One region of the Nocardiopsis mwathae genome, then DNA from elsewhere that is predicted to be linked to it. Evidence: predicted binding sites of a transcription regulator. Region 1 holds the regulator's gene; each other region holds the start of a gene.
The links. Region 1 encodes HrcA, which represses chaperone genes, less so after heat shock. Its sites were predicted from a motif close to TTGGCACTCTCNNNNNGAGAGTGCCAA; they were not measured.
Positions count from the first base shown of each region.

Region 2: a site for HrcA is predicted at 1,242-1,268, ahead of HNR23_RS18015 (FmdB family zinc ribbon protein). Genes of this name have one in related genera too.
Region 3: a site for HrcA is predicted at 2,159-2,185, ahead of groL (chaperonin GroEL). Genes of this name have one in related genera too.

Region 1 is NZ_JACHDS010000001.1:1,164,492-1,167,857, reverse strand. Features, by position in the region: gene HNR23_RS04650 (16S rRNA (uracil(1498)-N(3))-methyltransferase) at 1-627, opposite strand, end outside; gene dnaJ (molecular chaperone DnaJ) at 660-1,802, opposite strand; gene hrcA (heat-inducible transcriptional repressor HrcA) at 1,803-2,816, opposite strand; gene HNR23_RS04635 (DUF3097 domain-containing protein) at 3,060-3,366, shown strand, end outside.
Region 2 is NZ_JACHDS010000001.1:4,151,661-4,155,026, reverse strand. Features, by position in the region: gene HNR23_RS18020 (SAF domain-containing protein) at 3-641, opposite strand; gene HNR23_RS18015 (FmdB family zinc ribbon protein) at 847-1,227, opposite strand; gene HNR23_RS18010 (5-formyltetrahydrofolate cyclo-ligase) at 1,414-1,989, opposite strand; gene galU (UTP--glucose-1-phosphate uridylyltransferase GalU) at 2,155-3,072, shown strand; gene glp (molybdotransferase-like divisome protein Glp) at 3,142-3,366, shown strand, end outside.
Region 3 is NZ_JACHDS010000001.1:4,449,600-4,452,965, reverse strand. Features, by position in the region: SAM riboswitch class I at 179-322, shown strand; gene thrC (threonine synthase) at 336-1,604, shown strand; gene HNR23_RS19405 (MoaD/ThiS family protein) at 1,703-1,981, shown strand; gene groL (chaperonin GroEL) at 2,314-3,366, shown strand, end outside.

The sequences.
Region 1 (3,366 bases):
CGCGTCGGCGAACCCGCCCTCGGGGCCGACCACGACGACGATGCCCGTCGCGGGGTCGGTGCCGCCGCCCTCGGGCAGCGTCAGCGCCGAGAGCCGCTCCTCGGTGTCCTCGTGCAGCACGATGCCCAGCCCGGCCCCGGCGAGCAGTGCTGCGACCTCGCGCGTCGCCGCCAACCCGGCGACCTCGGGGACGCGGCTGCGCCGGGCCTGCTTGGCCGCCTCACGGGCGGTGGCACGCCACTTGCCCAGCGCCTTGGCCGCCCGCTCGGGCTTCCACCGGGTCACGCAGCGCTCGGCGGCCCACGGCACGATCACGTCCACCCCGGCCTCGGTCATCACCTCGACGGCCAGCTCGCCGCGGTCGCCCTTGGGCAGGGCCTGCACGACCGTGATGGGCGGGCTGGGCGCCGGATCGACGCAGCGCTCCCGCACTTCGCAGACCACCGCGTCCTTGGCGACGTCGGTCACGACGCAGCGGGCCCTGGTCCCGGCACCGTCGACGAGATCGACGGTCTCGCCGACGGTGATCCGGCGCACCACGGCCGCGTGGCGCCCCTCGGGTCCGGACAGCAGCACGCGGTCCTGGTCGAGCTCCCCCGCCCCGGCCAGGAAAACCGGAGGTGTCACTGGTTCACGTCCCCTTTTCGCCCGGGCTTGTGCTACCTGGCGCCGAACGCGTCGCGCAGCTTGGAGAACAGCCCGCTGTGCCCGGGGCTGAACCTGCCCGGAGGCTGGTCCTCACCGCGCAGTTCGGCGAACTTGCGCAGCAGGTGCTCCTGCTCCTCGTCCAGCTTCGCCGGTGTCTCCACGTTGACCTGGATCATCAGGTCACCGCGGCCGCCGCCGTCGAGGCGCTTGCTGCCGCGCCCGTTGAGCGTGATGACGTGCCCGGAGTTGGTGCCGGGCCGCAGGTCGATCTCCTCGGTACCGTCCAGCGTCTCGAAGGTGAACGACGCACCCAGCGCCGCCGCCGTCATCGGCACGGTGATGGTGCAGTGCAGGTCGTCGCCGCGCCGCTCGAAGATCGGGTGCGGGCGCTGCACGATCTCCAGGAAGATGTCGCCGCGCGGGCCGCCGTTGGGGCCGACCTCGCCCTCTCCGGCCAGCTGGATCTGGGTGCCGTCCTCGACACCGGCGGGGATCTGCACCTTGCGGGTGACCTTCTCGCGAACCCGCCCCTCGCCGGAGCAGTCGGCGCAGGGGTCGGTGATCACGCTGCCCTGGCCCGAGCACTGCGGGCACGGGCGGGTGGTCATGACCTGGCCCAAGAACGAGCGCGCCACCTGGGAGACCTCTCCCCGCCCCTGACACATGTCGCAGGTGCGGCGGTGGGTGCCCTTGGCGGTCCCCTCGCCCTGGCAGGTGTCGCACAGGACGGCGGTGGGGAAGGTGACGTCCTTGGTGACGCCGAAGGCCGCCTCGGCGAGGTCCAGCTCCACGCGCACCTTGATGCTGCGGCCGCGGCGCACCCGGTCGCGCGGTCCCCGACCGCCGCCCGGCTGGCCGCCGCCGAAGAAGGCGTTCATGATGTCGTCGAACGGGAAGCCCGTCGCCCCGAAACCGCCGGCGCCGGCGCCGCCGCCGGGTGCGAAGGGGTCGGCGCCCATGTCGAACATGCGGCGCTTGTTGTCGTCGGAGAGGACCTCGTAGGCCTGCGTCACTTCCTTGAAGCGCTCCTGGGTGGCCGGGTCGGGGTTGACGTCCGGGTGCAGCTCGCGGGCGAGTCGACGATAGGCCTTCTTGATCTCGTCTTTGGACGCGTCCCGGCGCACACCGAGGATCTCGTAATAGTCGTTCGCCACTTACTGTCCCGCCAAAATCGTGCCTACGTACCGAGCCACAGCGCGTACCGCTCCCATCGTTCCGGGGTAATCCATGCGTGTCGGACCGACCACGCCGAGCTTGGCCAGTGAGTGATCACCGATGCCGTAACCAGCGGAGACGATCGAGGCCGATCTCAGGCCCTCGTGGGAGTTCTCCTCACCGATGCGGACGGTGAGCGAGGAGGGGTCCCCCGCCTCACCGAGCAGGCGGATGAGGACCACGTTCTCTTCGAGCGCTTCGAGTACCTCCCGAAGGCTAGCCGAGAAATCCATCGCCGCGAGATTCGCCGTCCCCGCCAGGACGATCTTCTCCTCGCTGCGCTCCACGAGACTCTCCAGAAGGACCGACAGCACCGAGGCGGCCATCCGCCGGTCGTCCGGGGGCACCAGTGCGGGCACGTCGGCGACCGCGGGGGGAACGTCGCTCAGCCCCTTGCCCACCAGCAGCCGGTTGAGCAGGGTCCGCAGGCTCTCCACGCTGCTGTCGTCGACCCAGTCGAGGTGGTCGATGACCCGCTGCTCCACCCGCCCGGTGTCGGTGATCAGCACCATCATCACGCGCCTCGGGCCCAGCGGCACGAGTTCCACGTGCTGCACGGCCGAGCGGGTCAGCGACGGGTACTGCACGATCGCGACCTGGCGGGTGAGCTGGGCGAGCAGGCGCACCGTGCGGGCGACGATCTCGTCGAGGTCGATCGCTCCGCCGAGGAACGTCTCGATCGCCCTGCGCTCCGCCGAGGACAGGGGCTTGACCGTGGACAGGCGGTCGACGAACAGGCGGTAGCCCTTGTCCGTGGGGATCCTGCCGGCGCTGGTGTGCGGCTGGGTGATGTACCCCTCTTCTTCGAGAGCCACCATTTCGTTGCGGATGGTCGCCGGTGAGACACCGAGGCTGTGCCGCTCCGCCAGGGCCTTCGATCCCACGGGCTCCTTCGTGGACACGTAGTCCTCGACGATGGCACGCAGAACCGCGAGTTTCCGGTCGTCGAGCACGCGCTCACCTCCTGGCACTCCGTGGTCTTGACTGCCAATTCTAATGTCCGCCGCAAGGTCGCCCGGGGGAGCGGCCCGGCGGCCCGGGGCGCGCCGTACCCCCGCTCCCCCTCGGCGGCGACCTGACCACACCGTCGTCCCGGTCCGCCACTACAATCCAGGGCCGTGCACAGCGACTCAGGCAAGGGCAGAGGGACCGGCTCCGGCGACCGGCGCTACGCCGACCGCTACGGCGGCGACGTTCTGGCGGGCGGCCCGCGCCGCCCCGAGAAGGGGCGGGTCCCGGAGGTCACCATCGAACCGGACCTGGTCGCGGAGTCGGCCGACGGGCGCTTCTGCGGCGCCGTCGTCGACTGGGACAAGACCACCGTCACCCTGGAGGACCGCCACGGCGCCCGGCGCGTGTTCGACCTCACGCCCGCCGCGTTCCTCATCGACGGTGAACCGGCCACGCTGGTCCGCCCGACCGCCGCGCCGCGGGGACCGCTGCGCAGCGCCTCCGGCTCCATCGCGGTCCGGGGGGCGCGCTCGCAGATCGCCAAGGAGAGCC
Region 2 (3,366 bases), 3.0 Mb from region 1:
GGTCAACCTCGGATGGTGATGGAGAGCCGCTCGGCGGCTGCCCGCCCGGCCAGTGCCCGTGCTTCGTCGTCGCTGACCGCGACCAGGATCAGAGCACCCGCCTCACCGGAGATGGCGCCCTGCTCGTCCGGAACGGCGATGACCGGGCGGTTCGCCGCGACGGTCGCGGCCGCGGGCGCCGCCGCGCCGAGGTCGGCCGCCGGGGCCGGTGCCGCCGACAGGATGTCGACCCTGCTTCCCGGGTGCAGGAGTGCCACCGCGCCCGGGTCGGCGACCCGGACCGGGGCGGCCACCAGGTCGGCCCCGTAGCCACTCGCGGGCGGGTCGGCGACGCGTGCGGTCGTGAGCACCTCGCCGCGCCGCATCGGCCCGGCGAGGCCGGAGCCGACCGGGGCGGAGTCCGGACGCAGCGCCCCGTCGGGGACCGCGCGCGACGGCAGGGCACGCGCGGTGAGGTCGGCCGCGGTGAGGGGCGACTCGGCCGTCAGATCGCGGGCGGCGACCAGCACCTCGACCGTCGGGGCGGGTGGCGGGCGGATGATCAGCACCGCCCCGCCGAGTGCGAGCGCGGCGCACACGGCGCCGAGGGGGCGCCGGTAGCGGGCCAGGTGGACGAAGGCGCGCGGTGTTCCGGTGATCATGCCTGGACGTTAGGCGACGGGCGGCGCCCCGGGGTGGCGCCGTCCACAGGGTGGGGGCGGTCCGGTCGGTGCGGCCCGAGGGGAGCCCGGGGTGCGGCGGGCGGCGGCTCCCGGCTCGGCGTCCCATGGAACGCGAAAGGACCGGGGCGGTTCCCCGCGGGGAGCCCCGGTCCTTCTCGATGTCGTGTCGGCTCAGGCCGCCGACTCAGCTCGTGGCGGCCGCCGGTGCGCTGGACGTGCTCGCCGATCCCCCGGAGGAGGACGAAGAAGAAGAGGCCGTCGAGGCGGACGACGAAGAGGTCGACGACGCGCCGGAGTCCGAGGAAGCCGCAGCCGCCTCGCCCTTGCCGCTGCCGTTTCCGTTGGTGCCGCTGCCGTTCGACCCGGCCAGCACCGAGCTGTCGGAGCTGGTGCCGCTGTCCGTGCGGTAGAAGCCGGAGCCCTTGAAGACGATGCCCACGGCCGAGTACACCTTGCGGAGCCGCCCCTGGCACTGCGGGCAGACGGTCAGGGACTCGTCGCTGAAGCTCTGGACGACCTCCATCCCGTGGTCGCACTCGGTGCATGCGTACTGGTACGTAGGCACTGTGGTCCTCCTTGCTGGCACTCTCGCCCACCGACTGCCAAATAGTACGCTCTCGCACGGCAAAGCCGCGACATCGGTGCTGGGGAGTGCCGCTCCTGCCGGCGGGTGGTGGGCCGAACCCTGTAACACCCGACCGCCCCGCTGTGTTCCCCCCGGTCCCCGGCGAGTCCCGTGAAGCGGCGCGCCTCAGCAGCGCACCACCCCCCGGCCCGGCGTCACGACCGCCCGCACCGCGAGATCGTGCTCCTCGGCGGGGACGGACGCCACGAGTTCTGTGTCGTAAATCACCGCCAGGGTGAGCGTGTTTGGGCCGACGCGCGCCAGCGCCCTGTCGTAGCACCCGGCGCCCCGGCCGAGCCGCCGCCCCGCCCGGTCCACCGCCAGCGCCGGGCAGATCACAGCGGCCGCCGTGCGGACCGCGTCGGGGCCGTAGCGGTGCCCGGTGGGTTCGAGCAGCCCGTGCCCGGCCGGGGCGAGGCTGTCCGGCCCCTCATAGGCGGCCCAGTCGAGGCTCCGGTCGGGCATCACGACCGGAAGTAGGACGTAGGTGCCTCGTTTCCACAGGGTCGTGACCAGCCTGTGCGTGTCCGGTTCGGTGCCTACCGAGAAGTAGGCCGCCACGGTGCCGCCCATACCCAGCTCGGGAAGGGCGGCGACGGCGTCGCGGATCGCCGGTCCCGCGGCAGCCCGCTCTGCCTCCGGCATCGCCCGCCGCGCCGCGAGGATCTCGCGCCGCATCTCCCGTTTCGCCTCGATGTCCATGACACAGAAGTGTCCCAGCCCGGCGCCGGAAGGTGAGGATGAGGGGAAAGGCAGATGAACGTCCGGCCGCCCGGTGGTCCGACATAGCGCTCCTACCGGCGCCAATCGCCTGGAGCGGCAGGTCAGAGCACGCGTGGGGGCGGCTGTGCGGCGTACAGTGCCGACATGAGTGAATCGCAAGCCGTCCGCCCTCTGGTGACCAAGGCCGTGGTGCCGGCCGCCGGCCTGGGGACTCGCTTCCTCCCCGCGACCAAGGCCACCCCCAAGGAGATGCTGCCGATCGTCGACAAGCCGGCGATCCAGTACGTGGTGGAGGAGGCCGTCGCCGCCGGCCTCGACGACGTCCTGATGATCACCGGGCGCAGCAAGCGCTCCATCGAGGACCACTTCGACCGCGCCTACGAGCTGGAGGAGGCGCTGCGGGCCAAGAACGACACCGAGCGGCTCAACGCCGTGCGCGAGTCGAGTGAGCTGGCCCAGATCCACTACGTCCGCCAGGGCGAGCCGCGCGGGCTGGGCCACGCGGTGCTGTGCGCGGAGGCGCATGCCGGCAGCGATCCGTTCGCCGTCCTCCTCGGCGACGACATCATCGCCGGCCGCGAAGCGCTGCTCAAGCGCATGATCGAAGTGCACGCCACCTATGGCGGCAGCGTGGTCGCGCTGATGGAGGTCGAGCCGGAACAGGTCTCGCTGTACGGCTGCGCCGCCATCGACGGCACCCAGGAGGAGGACGTCGTCGTCATCACCGACCTCGTCGAAAAGCCCCCCGCCGACCAGGCGCCGAGCCGATGGGCCATCATCGGCCGCTACATCTGCGACCCCGCGGTCTTCGGGGTGCTGCGCGAGACGCCTCCGGGGCGCGGCGGCGAGATCCAGCTGACCGACGCCCTGCGCGAGCTGGCCAAGCGCACCCCCGCCGACGGCGGCCCCGTGCACGGCGTGCTGTTCCGCGGCCGCCGCCACGACACCGGCAACAAGGTCGACTACCTTCGCACTGTGGTGGAATTCGCATGTGCCCGCCCCGACCTCGCCGCGGAGCTCCTGCCGTGGCTGCGCGAGTTCGTGGCGAAGCAGCAGGTCTGAGGGACGACAGCGGCCGCCGCGGTTCGGGAGTCCGCGCGGCCGACCACGGCAACGGGTGAGGGAACACCAATGAAGAGCGTCGAACAGCACATCTCCGATGTCCTGGATCTGGTCGATCCGCTCGACCCGATCGAGCTGGACATCATGCGCGCACACGGCGGTGTCCTGGCCGAAGCGGTGGCCTCGCCCGTCCCGCTGCCGCAGTTCGACAACTCCTCGATGGACGGCTACGCGGTGGTGGCGGCCGACCTCGCAGGCGCCTCGGCGCAGACCCCCGTGCGACTCCCCGTGGTC
Region 3 (3,366 bases), 3.3 Mb from region 1:
ATGGGGTGAACCCACAGGTCGGAAGGTGTCGAGCGAGTTGCGGTGGACGCGGCGTCTCACGATGTGAGCGGATTCGTGTAATACACGTCACCCCCCATGGAAACGCCGCATGTCCGTCGGTTACAGTGACCAACGGATCCCCACCGGGTCCGTCGACAACTTCATGACAACTTCATATTGCTCATCCAGAGGGGTGGAGGGACCGGCCCTGCGAAGCCCCGGCAACCATCTCGGTGCGTACTTCTCGCTGTGACCCGCGAGGCGGCCGAGGCAGGTGCCAACTCCGGCCCGTGGCCAGATCGGTCGACGGGAAAGATGAGGGGAGACGCCTCGCCATGGCGATTACCGCCGCCGAACCCGAAGCCGCCGCCACCGCCCGCTCCTTCGGCCCCGCCGTCGCGCTGTCCTGCCGGGAGTGCGAGGAACGCTACGACCTCGGCCCGCGCTTCGCGTGTGAGTTCTGTTTCGGCCCGCTGGAGATCGCCTACGACTTCGGCACCGTCACACGCGCGTCCATCGAGCGCGGCCCCAAGAACATCTGGCGCTACGCCGACCTGCTGCCCGTCCCGGCCGATGTCGCCTCGCTACCCAACATGAACCCCGGCCTGACCCCGCTCGTCCGGGCGGACCGGCTGGCCGCCGAACTCGGGCTGCGCTCGGTGCACGTCAAGGACGACTCCGGCAACCCCACGCACTCCTTCAAGGACCGTGTGGTGGCCATCGCCGTCGAGGCCGCGCGCACGTTCGGCTTCCGCACGCTGTCCTGCTCGTCCACCGGCAACCTGGCCGGGGCGGTCGGCGCCGCCGCCGCCCGCGCCGGATTCGACTCGTGCGTGTTCATCCCGGCCGGGCTGGAGGAGGGCAAGGTGGTCATGGCCGCCGTCTACGGCGGCAAGGTCGTGGCCCTCGACGGCCACTACGACGACGTCAACCGCTTCTGCTCCGAGCTCATCGGCGACAGCGCCGGTGAGGACTGGGGCTTCGTCAACGTCAACCTGCGCCCCTACTACGCCGAGGGCTCCAAGACGCTGGCCTACGAGATCGCCGAACAGCTGGGCTGGCGGCTGCCGGAGCAGATCGTCATCCCGATCGCCTCGGGATCCCAGCTCACCAAGATCGACAAGGGCTTCCGCGAGCTCATCGCGCTGGGCCTGGTGGAGGACCGCCCCTACAAGGTCTTCGGCGCGCAGGCCACCGGCTGCTCCCCGGTCGCCCGGGCCTGGGAACGCGGGCACGACGTCATCCAGCCGGTCAAGCCCGACACCATCGCCAAGTCGCTGGCGATCGGCAACCCCGCCGACGGCCCCTACGTCCTCGACATCTGCGCTCGCACCGGTGGGGCGGTGGCGCACGTGAGCGACGCCGAGGTCGTCGACGCCATCAAGCTGCTGGCCCGCACCGAGGGCATCTTCGCCGAGACCGCCGGCGGCGTGACGACCGGCGTGCTGCGCAAGCTGGCCGCCGAGGGCGTGCTCGACCCGGGCGCCGAGACCGTCGTGCTGAACACCGGCGACGGACTCAAGACGTTGAACGCCGTGGACTCCGGCGTCACCGCGACCATCAAGCCGTCCCTGGACGCGTTCAAGGACGCCGGGCTGCTCTGACCCGGCCGACCCGCGGCCGACCGCGGCCGCCCGCCGACCACAGCCGCCGATCCGCGACCCACGACCCACCCCGCACCCGTCAGGAGTACTTCGCAGCCATGAGCGTCAGTGTCCGCGTGCCGACCATTCTCCGCAGCTACACCAAGGACGCCGCCGAGGTGAGTGCCGAGGGCGCCACTCTCGCCGACGTCCTCGCCGACCTGGAGGCCAACTACCCGGGCATCCAGGCGCGCATCCTCGACGATTCCGGCAAGATCCGCCGGTTCGTCAACGTGTACGTGGGCGACGAGGACGTCCGCTTCGCCGACGGGCTGGCGACCGCCACCGCCAATGGGGTGCAGATCTCGATCATCCCGGCGGTCGCCGGGGGCTGCTAGCTCCTTCGCGTCGTCCCAGGAAACCGCGCCTGCCAACCCCTTCGGCGGGCGCGGTTTTCGTGCCTCTCCGGGGGCTGGTCGGGGCCGTGAAACCCCTATTGACCTGCGGGTAGCCGAGCTTCCACAACTTCGCTGAGTCGTTTGCACTCAACCGGCCCGAGTGCTAAAAAAGGAGCGTTAGCACTCTGGGATCATGAGTGCTAAGTCAGGATCGAGACGATGAGGCCGCGGTCTCCGGCAGTCGGGTTGCCGGGGAGAAGCCGCGGTCGTCCGTCGCGGGCGTCGGCTCGTTCCCTCGCGTATCAGCCCGGTCACGGGAGGACTAGAACTCTATGGCAGCCAAACTGATCGCGTTCGACGAGGAAGCCCGGCGCGGCCTCGAACGTGGCATGAACACGCTTGCTGACGCCGTCAAGGTGACGCTCGGCCCCAAGGGCCGCAACGTCGTCCTTGAGAAGAAGTGGGGCGCCCCGACCATCACCAACGATGGTGTCTCCATCGCCAAGGAGATCGAGCTCGAAGACCCGTGGGAGAAGATCGGCGCCGAGCTCGTCAAGGAGGTCGCCAAGAAGACCGACGACGTCGCGGGTGACGGCACCACCACCGCCACCGTGCTGGCCCAGGCGCTGGTGCGCGAGGGTCTGCGCAACGTCGCCGCCGGCGCCAACCCGGTCGGCCTGAAGCGCGGCATCGAGACCGCCGTCTCCCGCATCAGCGAGGAGCTGGCCAAGCTGTCCAAGGACGTGGAGACCAAGGAGCAGATCGCCTCCACCGCCTCCATCTCCGCCAGCGACGCCCAGATCGGCGAGGTCATCGCCGAGGCGATGGACAAGGTCGGCAAGGAAGGCGTCATCACCGTCGAGGAGGGCCAGACCTTCGGTCTGGAGCTCGAACTCGCCGAGGGCATGCGCTTCGACAAGGGCTACATCTCGCCCTACTTCGCCACCGACCTTGAGCGCATGGAGACGGTCCTTGAGGACCCCTACATCCTCATCGTCAACTCCAAGATCTCGAACAACAACGAGTTCCTCCCCGTCGTGGAGAAGGTCCTGCAGGCCGGCCGTCCGCTGATGGTCATCGCCGAGGACCTTGAGGGCGGCGCGCTGCAGACGCTCGTCGTCAACAAGATCCGCGGCACCTTCAAGTCCGTCGCCGTCAAGGCCCCGGGCTTCGGTGACCGCCGCAAGGCCCAGCTCGGCGACATCGCCGTGCTGACCGGCGGCCAGGTCATCACCGAGGAGGTCGGCCTCAAGCTGGAGAACACCGAGCTCGACATGCTCGGCCGCGCCCGCAAGGTCGTCGTCACCAAGGACGAGACCACCATCGTCGACGGCGCCGGCGACGCCACCGCCATCGCCGGCCGTGTCAACGAGATCCGCAACGAG